Regions from separate parts of the Neobacillus sp. SRL179 genome, predicted to be linked through region 1. Evidence: riboswitches for the same ligand, from Rfam matches in the RefSeq annotation. Region 1 holds a riboswitch; each other region holds the start of a gene.
What was found. A riboswitch is a leader RNA that binds a small molecule or an ion and turns the genes downstream of it on or off. The one in region 1 is predicted to bind S-adenosylmethionine.
Positions count from the first base shown of each region.

Region 2: linked by a shared signal. The riboswitch ahead of AC4E8C_RS11785 (hypothetical protein) and the one ahead of AC4E8C_RS19530 (O-acetylhomoserine aminocarboxypropyltransferase/cysteine synthase family protein) in region 1 are both predicted to bind S-adenosylmethionine.
Region 3: linked by a shared signal. The riboswitch ahead of AC4E8C_RS03385 (methionine ABC transporter ATP-binding protein) and the one ahead of AC4E8C_RS19530 (O-acetylhomoserine aminocarboxypropyltransferase/cysteine synthase family protein) in region 1 are both predicted to bind S-adenosylmethionine.
Region 4: linked by a shared signal. The riboswitch ahead of metK (methionine adenosyltransferase) and the one ahead of AC4E8C_RS19530 (O-acetylhomoserine aminocarboxypropyltransferase/cysteine synthase family protein) in region 1 are both predicted to bind S-adenosylmethionine.

Region 1 covers NZ_OZ481792.1:3,921,235-3,925,247, forward strand. Annotated here, with positions in the region: gene AC4E8C_RS19530 (O-acetylhomoserine aminocarboxypropyltransferase/cysteine synthase family protein) at 1-1,206, opposite strand, end outside; SAM riboswitch class I at 1,268-1,369, opposite strand; gene AC4E8C_RS19535 (hypothetical protein) at 1,450-1,803, opposite strand; gene AC4E8C_RS19540 (nuclease-related domain-containing protein) at 2,077-3,000, shown strand; gene AC4E8C_RS19545 (thioredoxin family protein) at 3,319-3,627, opposite strand; gene AC4E8C_RS19550 (toprim domain-containing protein) at 3,633-3,989, opposite strand.
Region 2 covers NZ_OZ481792.1:2,375,390-2,379,402, forward strand. Annotated here, with positions in the region: gene AC4E8C_RS11770 (hypothetical protein) at 1-265, shown strand, start outside; gene AC4E8C_RS11775 (hypothetical protein) at 462-725, shown strand; gene AC4E8C_RS11780 (hypothetical protein) at 1,142-1,585, shown strand; gene AC4E8C_RS11785 (hypothetical protein) at 2,017-2,349, opposite strand; SAM riboswitch class I at 2,448-2,550, opposite strand; gene AC4E8C_RS11790 (hypothetical protein) at 2,771-3,109, shown strand; gene AC4E8C_RS11795 (MaoC/PaaZ C-terminal domain-containing protein) at 3,232-3,657, shown strand; gene AC4E8C_RS11800 (sigma-54 interaction domain-containing protein) at 3,672-4,013, shown strand, end outside.
Region 3 covers NZ_OZ481792.1:686,306-690,318, reverse strand. Annotated here, with positions in the region: gene AC4E8C_RS03390 (helix-turn-helix domain-containing protein) at 1-951, shown strand, start outside; SAM riboswitch class I at 1,113-1,213, shown strand; gene AC4E8C_RS03385 (methionine ABC transporter ATP-binding protein) at 1,350-2,381, shown strand; gene AC4E8C_RS03380 (methionine ABC transporter permease) at 2,371-3,021, shown strand; gene AC4E8C_RS03375 (MetQ/NlpA family ABC transporter substrate-binding protein) at 3,039-3,881, shown strand; gene AC4E8C_RS03370 (M20 family metallopeptidase) at 3,973-4,013, shown strand, end outside.
Region 4 covers NZ_OZ481792.1:3,741,757-3,745,769, reverse strand. Annotated here, with positions in the region: gene AC4E8C_RS18555 (alpha/beta hydrolase family protein) at 1-79, shown strand, start outside; gene AC4E8C_RS18550 (DUF2584 domain-containing protein) at 116-358, shown strand; gene pckA (phosphoenolpyruvate carboxykinase (ATP)) at 447-2,030, opposite strand; SAM riboswitch class I at 2,281-2,415, shown strand; gene metK (methionine adenosyltransferase) at 2,698-3,897, shown strand.

The DNA.
Region 1 (4,013 bases):
TTCTCCTACCCCGGCTGCTTTAAGCCCATCGGCATCCAACTGCTGGTGGGTCGTACTTGCGGGATGGATAATCAAACTCTTGGCATCCCCAACATTTGCCACATGTGCCCAAAGTGATAACGAATTGATGAGTTTTGCTCCTGCTTCTTTTCCACCTTTTATTCCAAACACTACCATGGACCCTGCACCTTTTGGTAAATACTTTTTGGCTAATTCATTATCAGGGTGCGAGGCATGGCCAGGGTAAGAGACCCATTCAACCGCAGGGTGGTTTAATAAATACTCAACCACTTCCTTTGTATTGGCTACATGCTCCTTCATCCGTACATGCAGAGTTTCCAGTCCTAGTGTAAACTGGAAGGCATTTTGCGGACTTAAAGCAGGACCTAAATCACGTAATAATTGAACCCGTGCTTTAATAATATAAGCAACAGCGCCTAATGCCTCTGCATAGACAAGACCATGATAGCTCTCATCAGGTGTCGTAAAGCCAGGGAATTTAGGGGAATTCCAATCAAAATGACCGCCATCCACAATAACTCCCCCCGTTGATGTTCCATTCCCTAAAAGCCATTTTGTTGCAGAGTGGACAACAATATCAGCCCCATGTTCAATTGGTCTGCACAGGTATGGTGTTGCAAATGTATTATCAATAATAAGCGGAACACCAGCTTCATGAGCAATATTGGCTACTTTCTCAATATCGAGTACCCGTAAGCTTGGGTTTCCGATGGTTTCTGCAAAGACTGCTTTCGTTTTTTCGGTAATAGCAGCCCGGAAGTTTTCCGGATTTTCAGCATCGACAAATTTTACATTGATGCCGTATTTCGGTAAGGTAACGGCCAATAAATTATAGGTGCCGCCATATAGATTGGAGGCAGAGACAATCTCGTCACCAGCTTCAGCAACGTTTAAAATCGCTAGGGTAATCGCAGCCATCCCGCTGGCAACAGCTAAAGCTCCAACTCCCCCTTCTAATAATGCTACTCGGTCTTCAAAAACAGTGGTCGTCGGATTATGAATCCTCGTGTATATGTAGCCCGGCTCTGCTAAGCTAAATAAGTTGGCCGCATGTTCTGTATTTTTAAACTGATAAGCATTATTTTGATAAATTGGTACTGCCCGGGCACCCGTAACAGGATCTGGTGACAACCCTCCATGAACACTCAAAGTTTCAAAGCGATATTTCTTTTGATTTTCTGCCATTACATTCGTTCCTCCCTTTTATGAAATAACCCCCACTTCTTTAAGAAGAGGGGGTGCGCTCTTCTTATCGCTCAGAGTGTTTAGCTCTGCTGGAATTAGCACCGTGTTTCAAACCGGTTGCCGGGCTTCAAAGGGCCAGTCCCTCCGCCGCTCTTGATATGAATATGTCATTCATTTGTTGCAATTGATTGAATATTTTAAATAAACAATACAGTAAGTTTAATTCCGAGTCAATACCTTTGATTAAATTACTTTTGCGAAATTTTGCTGTGCTTTTGTTAAAAAGAAGAGGGATTCTAGCAATAGGGTAATTCTAAGCGGCATAGCTATGCTTAGCTGACCTCGATGTTCTAAATCCCGCAGTCTACTCGTTCCTTCAAACAGTTGTTTCATGGCCTGCTTGTTTCCTCGGATTTCGTAATTGCCCTGTGGAACTTCATGATTTTGCAGAATACTGATGGAGCCGTGTTTAATTTCTAATTGAACTGTTTCCAGCTCGCATTTTATGGTGACCCTCACATCAGCCTGTTGGATTAATGAAAGTACATGTCCTGCTTCGTAGAATTTTTCTATAAAATTTTCAACTAATTCTATCATCCCTACCACTCCGGTCTACATTTTATATTGTAGTAATTCCGCAGTATATGAGGGAATCCTCCAATAAACCGCTCGACAATTCTTTTGGTCTTTTGGAAATTTCCTGAGAAATATGTCGGATTATGAGGTTTGTTGGATAAATAGATAAGGTGTATCCACATTCTGTTGCTCGACAGCTCCTGGTCAAAAGATAGAAATTTTTGTCAAAAAGTATTCAAATATTCATCTTCGGAGATCTATCCCTTTTTAATAAAATAGAGTAGGAGGTGAAATATGTTTTATAAACCAAGAACTGAGTCTGATGAAATTAGAATGTTAAGAGTTTTAAACAAACACATGGTGTTAGAGGAAGAGTGGAAACAGCGCTATTATAATCTCGTAAAGGGGTTTGAAGGTGAGGTGATGTTTGATTCTTTAACAGAGAAGCTTCGATGTCAAAGTTTGATTGTAAATGATTTGCGCCTAGAGACAAGTGGGGCGAAATTCCAACTAGATTCGGTGCTGATTTCCCAAGAGCCACTATACCTGTTTGAAGTGAAGAATTTTGAAGGTGATTATTTCTTTGAAAATGGTCGATTCTATCACATGGTTACAAAAAAGGAAATAAATAACCCACTCTTACAACTAGAACGAAGTGAATCCTTGTTGCGGCAGTTGCTCCATAAAATTGGAAACCGAATCTCCATTGAACCGTATGTTGTGTTTATTAACCCCGAGTTTACCTTATATCAAGCCCCTCAGAATAAACCCATTCTTTATCCAAATCAACTTCCTAGGTTTATGAAAAGAATAAACGATAGACCATCCACTTTAACTGGGCGCCACAAGAGTTTAGCAAATAAATTAGTTTCTTCGCACCAGATTAATATCGATTTCAAAAGACCTGAATATAACTACAGTTCGTTAAGAAAAGGAATAACTTGCGCCGACTGCCACTCCTTTACGGTACATGTGGAGGATAAGAAATTAATTTGTGATCCATGTGGGCATGAAGAATTAGTGGATACAGCTATATTACGAGCTGTTGAGGAGCTAAAATTATTATTTACGGATGAAAGGATTACTACGAATAAGGTGCAGGATTGGTGTGGGGTAATTAAGTCGGAAAAGACGATTAGGAGGGTGCTAATGAGGAATTTTAGTTATATCGGGAAGAAAGAATACCAATTTTTAGAAAGGATTAAACGACAAGATTAGGGCATTATTTTAATTTCAAAGTGAATAAGATTGTTTTTGATTCATTTAGAACTATGCACTCTTCACAGTTCCCGTGTTTCTCTTTTGGTAAGCTCCACGGGCACTGTCGACTCTTCACAGTTCCCGTACTTCTCTTTTTGGAGGCTCCACGGGCACTGTCGACTCTTCACAGTTCCCGTACTTCTCTTTTTGGAGGCTCCACGGGCACTGTGCACTCTTCACAGTTCCCCCGCTCCTCTTTTTGGAGGCTCCACAGGCACTGTCATCTCCTCACAATGCTTTATTAGCAGAAAAAGCAGACGCCCGCTCGCATCTGCTTCACCCTAAATACTGTTTTATTTTCCCCAACAAGTAAGGAACTGAATGAAAAGCGTATATGGTTTCCTGCACCGTGCCGTTTTTCACAAACAATAGACAAGGTACACTTTCAACCGCAAAATCCTTAGCCAAATCAGGATAAAAATTTAGGTTCATTTTTCCCATTTTAAGATCTACAAGCTCCTCTACGACTTGCAGCATCCGCGACGCTACTTGGCAGGTGCCGCATAGAGGGGTATAAAAATAGACTAGGCCGCTTTCATGAAGATCGAGAAAGGTTGTTAATTCTGTTCGTTTCCATTCATTCATATACATTAACTCATTTCTAAATACTCTGTGTGAACATCAATATTAGCCCCTAAAAGGACAGTCGCTAGATGGTGTACAGGTGCGGTTGCGACTTCGCGATACATCCGGTCTATATACAGATGTTCAGCTTGTGGGAATTCCCGTTTGAATTGTTTGCGGAGCTTCTCACCAGATGCATCTGCATCGACAAGGATATAAACATCCTTATCCTCAAGAAACTCAATTAGTTCTTCTAATTTGGTATGACTAATTGTTCCATTGGTACAAATAATTTCAACGGGTTCCTTCACAATATTTTTTACCTTATTTTTATCCGATTTTCCTTCGACAATAAGAACTTTGTCAACATACGAGTCATTCATATCCATCACCTGTAATAAAAAAGT
Region 2 (4,013 bases), 1.5 Mb from region 1:
TGAATGGTTTAAGTGGCATGGACTTCATTCATCTTTAAATGAAGACCATTTACCTACTGTTAATATAGATAGTATTATAGTCCAAGCTGAAATCCGTCCTGGAATATTTTCTATCATAGATGGCAATCACAGAATGGAAAAAGCATTTCGGTTGGGTAAACCCTCCATTTATTCTTATAAGCTAAGGGGAGAGCAGTTGATTCCATATTTTATAACTGAGAAGGGTTACAGAGCTTTTGTGGAATATTGGAATTCGAAGTTATAAAATTTTCTAACAAATATATTTCCAACTGTATAGCCGGTAAGGGTACCTCTTGATTATTCAAATTGAAATATTGGAGTTGCTTTTATAAATTTTTACAACAGATTTCTAAACTTTCAAACATTTATTGACTACAATAAAAACTATCATGATAATAAAGGAAGAATTTAAAGTTTATAGAAATGGGGGGGAAAGGGCTATGTCTGGAAAAGATCTATTTAAAGGGTTAATAGGTGTAGGGCTAGGTATAGGGTCTAAACTTCTTTTGGACAGTAATGACAGTAGTTACAGTAGTGGAGGATATTATGGGAGTTATACTACTGAGGAAATTCATAATAAACTTGAGGATTACTTGAATGAGCTATCAGAATTGACGGCACAAATAAACTACCTAAATACAGAAATAAAATCAGCTAATGATGAATTAAGACAAAGAAACGAAGAATTAGAGAATAGGGGCTAATCTACAGGGGGCTGGCGAACTTAGACAGGGGAAAACAACTGTTTTTAGGTGGGGCCGCTGCCAAACTACTTAAACCCCTTTCGCGAATTTTACCCCTGTAATGGCCTGGTTTCAGCACTCAAAATGTTGTTATTTAAGTGGCTTATTCAACGTTTTATATTTGTTATTCTATAGGAATGTCTCCTAGCAGAAACCTTACATAGATCACTACATTATCTATTAACCCTAGAGGTGGGCCGGAATTGCTTTCCACATCGTTTACAAGGCTTGTAGTTGTAAGGTGTAGAAATAAGTTTATTTTATTAAAAGCCAATTATAAAGGGAATGTAAAAGGCTATGCCTTTGATTTTCTAGAATAATATAATTTAATCAAGACTCACATATGTAGAAATGAAAAGAGAAAGGTTGTGTTTTCCTTGTTGTTTGAATTAGATGTCATTGATGCCGTTTGCCAAGATTTAGTAGAAAGGGGTTATATGATCATAAATCGAAAGAAAGAAATTAAGCATTCAGGAAAGGATGTAATCGCAAAGAAAACAAACTCTAACAATGACATAAGACTTTTTATCGAGGCCATAGGGGAAACTAGTTCCGATTCTTCTTCAAAAAGATACGGTAAACCATTTGATAGAAGTCAAATAAAAGTTCATATATCGGAACTCCTATTTGCCACAGCTGAAACACTCTCTATGCCCAAGTTAGATGAGTACATATATAAAACAGCGTTTGCAATTCCAGATAATAGAGATCATCGAGAATTAATAAACAAAATTAAACCTTTTCTTGATTCTATAGACATTGCAGTATTTTTTGTAAAAGGAAGTAAGGTGTCTGAGATTATAAGTAGTTGGGAAGTTTAATTTTAACACTAGAGTATTATTCTAATTCAACTAAACATCCATAAGCTATACTCATTAAACAAAAAACAACTCACCCTGCTGGTAAGTAGTGTGAGTTACAGTTTTGTTTTTCTAACACGTATTTAATTAGCCACTACATTACTCCCGATAATTGATGCTGGTATTCGCGCAACGACACCTTTCATATATCATAAACAAACCACAACAATCTTTATTTAAACTGAGCTATATATTCTCGAGGAATCAATCGCTAGTTTCTATTCTTCCTCCCGCAGCTCCTTTATCCCGTGAGAATAGTACTAATATGTCGTTTCAATTTTGCCGTACCCCAAGCGTTCACTCACATATATAATGTCAACTTTCTGAATTAAAGGACCTAACCACAAGTGCATTACTGTGCTTGGGGGCAGCTCTTAAATTTCCTAGATATCTTACTTTACCATAAATACATGTCCTAAATAATTTCCAGAACCTCGTATTATCTGAAGGCCTTGTTGTTCTAGCTCCCTCCAAATTTTTCTATCTAGAGCATACGGACCTCTTTGTTGAAGTGTTTTTATCTCTTTTTCTGTAATAGTAACTTGGAGTGATTCTTGGTTACCTGTAACAAACAATTCATAGTTCTTGAGCTTCATTACCATTACTTTAAAATCTGGATCCCATTCCTGTAGTTCTTTTTCAATGCAAGTAGCAACATAAAGGAAAAATTTTTCTCCCTCCATATTTTTTGACATCATTCCTCTTATAAATCCTGAAGTATTCATCTTTTGTCCTCCTATTTATTAAATCAATAGGTTACTAAAACGAAGGCAACGAAAAAAGCTCTTTATTGCATATGAACGCAACAAAGAGCCTAAGCCGATCATTATCATTCAAAGCATTGCTTTGCTGGTTGGAGCACCTTACCAATTGGCAGGTTGCTGTGAATTCCTTGAGCCAGGACTCTCGTTCACTCTTGATAACCTTATTGAATTATCTATATTATAACAACAACAATTAGGTATCTGTCAAATTAATAACTATCCTGAAAAAATGATATATTCATTCTCTTTCTCCTAATCTCTTAAGTCTTCTGGTGTTACTGACGAAACGTATTGTCATAAAATTGAAGGTGTTAATTGTCCATGCTTGGATAGGATATGAATTTAGAATATGGCAGGTCTAAGAAAATGATTTCAGGAAAAAGTGAGGAATGTTTTAGTAGATCGAAAAACTCTTGCCTGTATCATAGATTACATGTTCTGTGAATTGAACTTAAATTATACGTGGGAAGTAGAGTACAAAGGTGGTTCTGGCTCAAGGTTAATATCGAGAAAAAAAGATTCCGAGCAATGGGATATGAAGAAGATATATGAAGATACATTAACAATAGCCTATAAACTGAAGGAGCATTCAACTGAAATAAAGGATAGAAAGACTTCTAGTTTTAAACGAAATCAACAAATGAAACAAGAGGCAGAAGCTTTTCGCATAAATGGTCAATTTAAGAAATTGGTTGAGTGGATGGAGAACGCAAGCCATTAAAATGGCACTCCGATTTTAATTGTATTAATTGGAAAGAGGTTCACTTGCATTTAAACATTCCAAAAAGTATAGTATAATTAAGACCAAATATTCAAAATATTCATACTGTGGGAGAGTATACCATGAGTGTAATTATTGAAAAATTGTTTATCGGACAAATCGCTAGACTAAAACGAACATTTAATGAAAATGATGTCAAATTGTGTAACGAATTAACGGGAGATTTTAGTCCTATATATCAAGAAGTTGAGAATGATTGGAAGGGTATTTCCTCCAAACCGCTTGTTCCTGGTTTACTTACGGAAGGTCTAATTACGCAGGTTATTAGCCAAAAATTGCCTGGAACTGCATGTGTATTACTACAAAAAGAAGTAGTTTTTTATCAACCAGTCCATATAGGTGATGAAATTACTGCAGAACTTGAAATTATTGATATTAACCCTGACCGAAACTGGGTAACTCAAAAGGTTAGTTGTTTTAACCAATTTGGAAATGAAGTGGTCAAAGGACAGGTTGTGATCCTTATTTTACCGAGTCACAGTTCATAGGTGGGAAAAAGCCAATGTTAAAAAATAAATCTAACAATCGCATTCGATATAGTTTTGAGGATATTATCGGAGAAAGCCAATTGATGACTCAAATTAAAGAATTGGCAGCAAGAATCGGCACGAGTAATTCCACTGTGCTGCTTACAGGGGAAAGTGGAACGGGAAAAGAACTATTTGCCCAAGCGATTCATGGACTTAGTTCAAGAAAGAATCATTCATTTGTTGCCGTGAACTGTGCTGCTATACCCCATGAGCTATTTGAATCTGAGGTGTTTGGATATGAAGCAGGGGCTTTCAGCGGGGCGAAAAAAGAAGGAAAGCCCGGTAAAATAGAATTGGCACAAAATGGGACCCTT
Region 3 (4,013 bases), 1.8 Mb from region 1:
ATCTATGATTCCATCCAAACAGACTTCTATATTTACCCGATTAGGTCCGGATCCATTTTTTTAGGATGCCTAATCGTTGAAGCCCCTAGCGGCATTTCACCGCTTGACTGCTTAATCCTTGAACAAGGGGCCCCTATTCTCTCTTTAGAAATTATGAAGCTGCGGTCACAAACGGAGATTATGTATAAAAAGACCTATGAAGCCTATCAACAATATCTAAAGACAAAAAATCTCCAACAATTAGAAATACTTGCAGAAGATTTAGGTATTCAACCCCATTCTTTTCACATGACGGCTTTAATCGAGCTTGATGGCATTCCCGATCTGCAATCACTTGAAAACCACGCCATGCTGCTGCTCACACACCTGAAGAAGAAGTTACCTATAAAAAACAGGCTTCTTTTTAACTATAATAACAAAATTACCATTTTTTCCACCTCACTTAACGGAGACAATGAAGGCCACTTTATTGAGATGGTGGAGAGTGCCATTAGTTGGTGGAATCAGCAGTTTCCAGTATCAGCTAGAGCGGGGCTCTGCACAGGACATTATTATCCAGAACAAGCAGAAGAAAATCACGGAAAAGCCGAAAAGGCCCTTCTTCAATTAAAAAAACAAAAGAAAAAGGGCGTCCTGCATTACAGGGATATCGGGATCAGCCGGCTATTTTTGCATCACCACTCAGAAGAAATCACCTCGTTTCTAGAAGAAACGTTTTCTGAAGTTTGGAAGGATCAACATAAATACGGGGAACTTTTTCATACTCTTTTATCGTTTATCCAAAATAATCGTTCTATGACCAATACGGCTATCGACTTACATATTCATGTAAATACACTCTATAACCGGATTAAAAAAATCGAGGAAATTCTTCAATTAGATTTTAATCATTTTGAAGACTATTTAAAGGTGCAAATGGCCGTCTATCTCTATAAATCCTATATTAAATAAGATCAAGCGCGGCCCCAAAAATAGCCCAAAATATATAGTAAGCCATGCATCAGGGGGCAGGTATCAAAAATATTTTTTCAAAAACACTAGACATTTTTACTATAGTGCGATAAATTAATAAACAAGTTAAATTACTTAAAAAAGTGAATAAATTATAAATTTTCTTATCCAGAGAGGTGGAGGGACTGGCCCTTTGAAGCCTCGGCAGCGGAATCATATTGATTCTGTGCCAATTCCAGCAAGTGTACTTGAAAGATAAGAAGAGGATCTCCAGTTATTTAAATTCGCCCTCTTCTTATGTCTGAAGAGGGCTTTTATTATTTGTTGAATAATATTGGTTTTCACTCCCTGCTTGAAGTTTTACATAAAGGGATACTTCCCTCAAAGGAGATTACAGCATGATCGAATTTCAGAATCTTAAAAAGATTTACAAAAGCAACGGCCAACAAGTTGCCGCGTTGAATGGAATTGATTTAAAAATTAATAAAGGGGAGATATTTGGGGTCATTGGATTCAGTGGTGCGGGGAAAAGCTCACTTATCCGCTGTGTAAACTTACTAGAGCGTCCGACTTCAGGTAATGTGATTGTCGATGGTCATGACCTCACATCTCTTTCCGTAAAAGAAGTGCGGAAGATTAAGAAAAACATCGGGATGGTCTTCCAACATTTTAACCTATTAAACTCTAAAACAGTCTTTGCAAACGTGGCAATGCCCCTCGTGCTTGAAAAGCAGCCAAAGGAAATCATCAAAAAACGGGTTCAGGAATTATTAGAATTTGTTGGCTTGGCTGATAAAGCCGACTATTATCCTGACCAGCTTTCCGGAGGACAAAAGCAAAGAATTGGGATTGCTAGGGCACTGGCAACCCAGCCATCTATTCTCCTTTGTGATGAAGCTACATCAGCTCTCGACCCGCAAACCACGAGTTCAATTCTTCAGCTTTTGAAGAAAATTAATCAGGAATACAACATTACGATTCTCCTCATCACGCACGAAATGGCGGTAATCAGAGAAATCTGCGACCGAGTCGCAGTGATTGAAGCGGGAAAAATTATTGAAGAGGGGACAGTATTTGACGTCTTCTCAGCACCAAAGACACAAACAGCCAAGAACTTTGTCAGCACTGTCATGAACGACCAGCTGCCAGATTCAATCCTAAAAGTCATTGAAAAACATGAAGGAATGAACAAGGTTTTTCGTATCAATTTTGTCGGCAATTCTGCCGGCCAGCCGCTGCTTTCCGAGCTTGCGAAGCAATTTGATATCCATATCAATGTTTTGTTTGGCAACATTACCGAACTTCAAGGTACCCCATTTGGAAACTTAATCGTAGAGTTCCAGGGGGATGACAACGAAGTCATTCGGGCACTAACCTATATCAACGAGAAGAACATCAGTGTGAAGGAAGTGATTGCACATGCTAGTTAGTTCAGATCAAATCATTACAGCTTTAATGGAAACCATTCAGATGGTTGCCTTCTCGCTAGTATTTTCCGCCATTCTTGGATTACCGCTTGGAATTTTACTAGTTGTCACGAGGAAGGGCCACATTCTTGAGAATATCCCGTTTTTCACGATCTTAAGTGGGATTATTAATATTTTTCGCTCAGTTCCGTTCATTATTCTATTAGTGGCGATCATTCCGATTACACGCTTTATTGTCCATACGTCCATCGGAACGGCGGCCGCCATTGTACCGCTCGTCTTCTATGCAGGTCCTTACATTGCAAGATTAGTAGAGAATTGCTTGTTAGAAGTTGATCCTGGTGTCATTGAAGCAGCTGAGGCCATGGGTGCAACCCCGTGGCAAATTATTACGAAGTTTCTTGTTCCAGAGGCACTCGGTTCCCTCGTTCTCGCGCTTACCATTGCGACCATCGGGCTAGTCGGTGCCACCGCCATGGCTGGCACAGTCGGTGGCGGCGGAATCGGTGATCTAGCGATTACATATGGTTACCAGCGTTTTGATACGATCACGATGATTATAACCGTAGTCATTCTGATTGTGATTGTTCAAGGATTACAGTCATTAGGCAATATAGCAGCAAAGAAATTAAGACGTAGATAACGTAGGAGGAAAACAACATGAAAAAATTTTTATTCACCATTATTATTGTTGCATTAGCCGTATTGGGGGCTGGATGCTCTAGTCAATCAAAAGATAAAGCAGCTTCTGGTAAAGAGTCCGTAACGGTCAAGCTTGGGATTAGTGGAACGGATACGCGCCAGTGGGATTATGTAGCCAAGAAAGCAAAGAAAGAGGGCATCAATATTGAAATTGTAAAATTCTCTGATTATGTTGCTCCAAACACCGCTCTTGCTGAAGGTGAGCTTGATGCGAATGCATTCCAGACAGTGGCATATTTCGATGTCTTCATTAAAGAACATAAACTCGATCTTGTACCAATTGCCACAACGGTTCTTGCTCCAATGGGGATCTACTCTGACAAATATAAAGATGTAAAGGATATTCCGGATGGTGCCAAAATTGCTGTACCAAATGACGCATCTAACCAAGGCCGTGCATTACTGCTTCTTCAAGAAGCTGGCCTAATTAAGTTACCTAAAGACTTTGATCCAAATGGCTCACTTGACCAAGTGAAAGAAAATCCAAAAAATATTAAATTCGTTCCAGTGGTTCCGGCCCAAACGCCGCGCGTATTACCAGACGTAGCCGCTTCTGTTATCAATAATGGTGTTGCAAATGATGCCGGTCTTAAGCCTTTAAAAGATGCCATTTTCCATGAAAGTGAAACAGCTACACCATACATTAATATTATTGCTGTAAATAAAAAAGACAAAAACAACAAGACCCTTAAGCGAATTGCAGAACTTTTCCAAGAAGAGGACACAGCGAAATTTATTGAAAAAGAATACGATGGGAATTTAATCCCGACTTTTGTTCCTTTAAAAAATATCGGTTGGTAGGATGATCATACTTTTAAAACTACTAACTAACAATCTTAAGAGGTTTTTGCTCAAGCAGCAGGAACCTCTTTAAAAATGGAGGAGAGACAACATGACCGTATCAGTGCCATCATTCACAGCATTAAAAGAAAC
Region 4 (4,013 bases), 180 kb from region 1:
TTACTTTCCCCCGGTATTAAATAGAAAAATTGTCCATGATTTATCAATGTGGATGAAAAACCAGAGCAAAAGATGGTAATATATAGTTAATATAAGCAGAGGAGCGGATTTTAAAGTGGGTATGCCTCTTGAATTAAATACTATGATTGTGACAAAGGGCAGGGAAAATCGGGTAGAAGAGAATCTTTTTGTGCTTGTAAAGGAAGGATATAGACTTTACCCGATTGAAATTCCAATTGAGGTTAGAAAAACAATGGATAGTGATTCAAATGGAATTGCTTTAATTAAAAAAGTGGAGTGGCAACAAAGCACAACTACCATTACCTATGAATTAGTTTCATTAAATTCAACGAACTGAGTAAGCAGTTGAAATCCTGAATTTATTTCACTCCAATTAAAAACGCACACGAGAATAAAATCTCTTGTGCGTTTGTTTTTGATAATTTTTAAGCTATAGGCCCGCCTTTTTCTTCAATTTCAGCCGATACATCGGTGAATTTTTTGAAGTTTTCACGGAATTTTGCTGATAGTTCTTTTGCCTTTTTCATATACGCCTCTGAATCTGCCCATGTTTTATTCGGTAGAAGCACCTCATCAGGAACACCTGCTATATGAAGAGGAATATTTAAGCCGAAAATGTCATCTTTAACGGTTTCGACATGGTTTAATTCACCCTCGAGCGCTGCTTGAACCATTGCCCGTGTATAGGAAAGTTTCATTCTGCTTCCCACTCCGTATTCTCCGCCGGTCCACCCCGTATTAACCAAAAAGACATTGGCGTTATGTTCAAGTATTTTTTCTCCCAGCATATCCGCATATCGAGTCGCAGGGAGCGGCAGGAATGGAGCACCAAAGCAAGTGGAAAAAGTTGCTTGAGGTGATGTGACTCCTCGTTCAGTACCGGCCAGTTTAGAAGTATATCCGCTTAAAAAGTGATACATTGCCTGTTCTTTTGTTAATTTCGCGATTGGAGGCAATACTCCGAAGGCATCAGCCGTTAAAAAAACGATTGTATTTGGATGCCCAGCAATACTTGGCTGAATGATATTATCAATGGCTTCCATTGGATATGCAGCTCTAGTATTTTCTGTTAATTCACCATCGTCATAATCTGGGATTCTTGATTCAGGATTAATCGTGACATTTTCAAGTACCGTTCCGAAACGAATAGCATCAAAAATTTGCGGTTCTTTTTCTCGTGAAAGATTGATACATTTAGCGTAGCAGCCCCCCTCCATATTAAAGACCCCGTTGGAGGACCAGCCATGTTCATCATCGCCGATAAGACGGCGGTTGGCATCAGCTGAAAGGGTGGTTTTTCCTGTTCCAGACAAACCAAAGAATAAGGCAACATCGCCTTCAAGACCGACATTTGCGGAACAATGCATCGGGAAAATATTATTTTCCGGTAATAAGTAATTCATGACAGAAAAAATGGATTTTTTCATTTCACCCGCATATTCCGTCCCGCCAATTAAAACAATCCTGCGTTCAAAAGAGATGATAATAAAGGTTTCAGAGTTTGTACCATCAGTGGAGGGATCAGCCTTAAAATTTGGTGCGGAAATAACTGTAAACCCTGCCTCATGTGTGAGTAATTCGTCTTCTGTTGGCCGAATGAATAACTGTTGTACGAATAGATTGTGCCATGCATACTCATTTATTATCTGGATGGGCAAACGGGACTTTTTATCTGCACCGGCAAAGCCTTTAAATACAAAAATTTCCTCTTGTAGTTTTAAGTGATCAAGAACTTTATGATACAGGTTTGTAAAAATTTCTTCAGAAATAGGTTGATTCGTCCCCCAGGCAATTTTATCCTTAGTGGTTTCCTCAAGGACAATAAATTTGTCTTGTGGTGATCGGCCTGTGTATTTACCAGTAGAAACACTGACAGCCCCTGTTGAAGTTAGTGTACCCTCATTGCGGCTAAGGATCCTTTCAACAAGTTGTGGAACTGATAATTGTACTTGAACATTAGCATCTTGCAACAGTTGTTTTAATTCATTGGGAATATGAACAGAATTCATTTACTGAAACCTTCCTTTATCCATGTTTTATGTTTATTATGCTAAATAGTATAACACATTTTGTTAATTATTCTATACTATTCTGAAAATTCAACAAAAGTTATTGCTTTTATTGTAGGGATTAGGTCTTGTAATATTAGGTATTATATATATATAGGAAGAAAAATAGATTGCTCAAAGGATTTTGTTGGAAAAATTCCATTGACATTGCTCGATAAGGTAGGTTATGATTTACCCTTGAACGGATACTCTCTTATCCCGAGCTGGTGGAGGGACAGACCCAATGAAACCCAGCAACCTGCACACGAAAAATAGATGGATCAAAGAAAATTTTTCGGGCAAAGGTGCTAAATCTGAAGCAAGGCAAGTCCTTGAACGATAAGAGTGAAAGGCACGCAAAACTTTTGCTATCAACCTTTCCTCAAAATGGAAAGGTTTTTTTGTATTTTAGCATAAATTTTTCGTGCTACATAATCGCTGCTATTTATTCCATCGTTTAAATTTTCTATGGGATTTCTTCACGAATATGGTTTAACTAATAATAATCCCATGTTTATTTCATACTACTAAGGGAATGAGTTCCGTATCAACTCGAGGTTAAATGGCAAGGTTGTTATTATCTCATACATATAACCTCACCTTATTCAAAAATAAAGGAGGAATTCAGATGTCAACAAAACGTCGTTTGTTCACTTCTGAATCAGTTACTGAAGGTCATCCCGACAAGATCTGTGACCAAATTTCTGATTCCATTTTAGATGCTATTCTTGCAAAAGATGCTAACGCTCGTGTGGCTGCAGAAACTTCTGTAACCACAGGTTTAGTATTAGTTGCTGGAGAAATCACTACATCTACTTACGTTGATATCCCCAAAATTGTTCGTGAAACCATAAAAGGGATCGGCTATAATCGTGCAAAGTACGGCTTCGACTCCGAAACTTGTGCGGTTTTAACCTCCATTGATGAACAATCACCAGATATTGCAGCGGGCGTTAACCAGGCGCTAGAGGCACGTGAAGGCCACATGTCTGAGGAGGAAATTGAGGCAATTGGTGCAGGGGACCAAGGTTTAATGTTTGGATTTGCTTGTAATGAAACAAAAGAACTTATGCCACTGCCCATTTCACTTGCACATAAGCTTGCCCGCCGCTTAACAGAAGTGCGGAAAGAAGATATATTACCATACCTTCGTCCAGATGGAAAAACCCAAGTAACAGTTGAATATGATGAAAATGATAAACCAGTTCGGATTGATACCATCGTTATTTCAACACAGCACCATCCAGAAGTTACTCTAGAACAGATACAACGAAATGTTAAGGAATATGTTATTAATCCAGTGGTTCCTCAAGAACTAATCGATGAAAATACAAAATATTTTATTAATCCAACAGGACGTTTTGTTATCGGAGGACCACAAGGAGATGCCGGCTTAACAGGCCGGAAAATTATTGTTGATACGTATGGCGGCTATGCACGTCATGGCGGCGGCGCTTTCTCTGGAAAGGATCCTACCAAAGTTGACCGTTCAGCGGCATATGCAGCTCGTTATGTAGCAAAAAATATTGTCGCAGCAGGACTTGCTGAAAAGGTAGAAGTTCAGCTTGCTTATGCGATTGGTGTTGCACGACCGGTCTCCATTTCAGTTGATACTTTTGGTACAGGTAAAGTAAGCGAGGATCAATTGGTTGATTTAGTTAGTGAAAATTTTGATCTTCGCCCAGCCGGAATTATTAAAATGCTGGATCTTCGCCGCCCCATCTACAAAAAAACAGCGGCTTACGGTCACTTTGGACGTACAGATGTTGATCTTCCATGGGAACGCACAGATAAAGCAGACACTTTACGTCAGCAAGCCAACCTTTAATTAACGGAAGCGTGATGATGGAAAACGGAGTTGCATTTCAAGATGTAACTCCGTTTTTTATTTTTCGTCAGTATTAGCGTAGTATGGAATACAATGTTTAAGTAGGTCTATAGAAG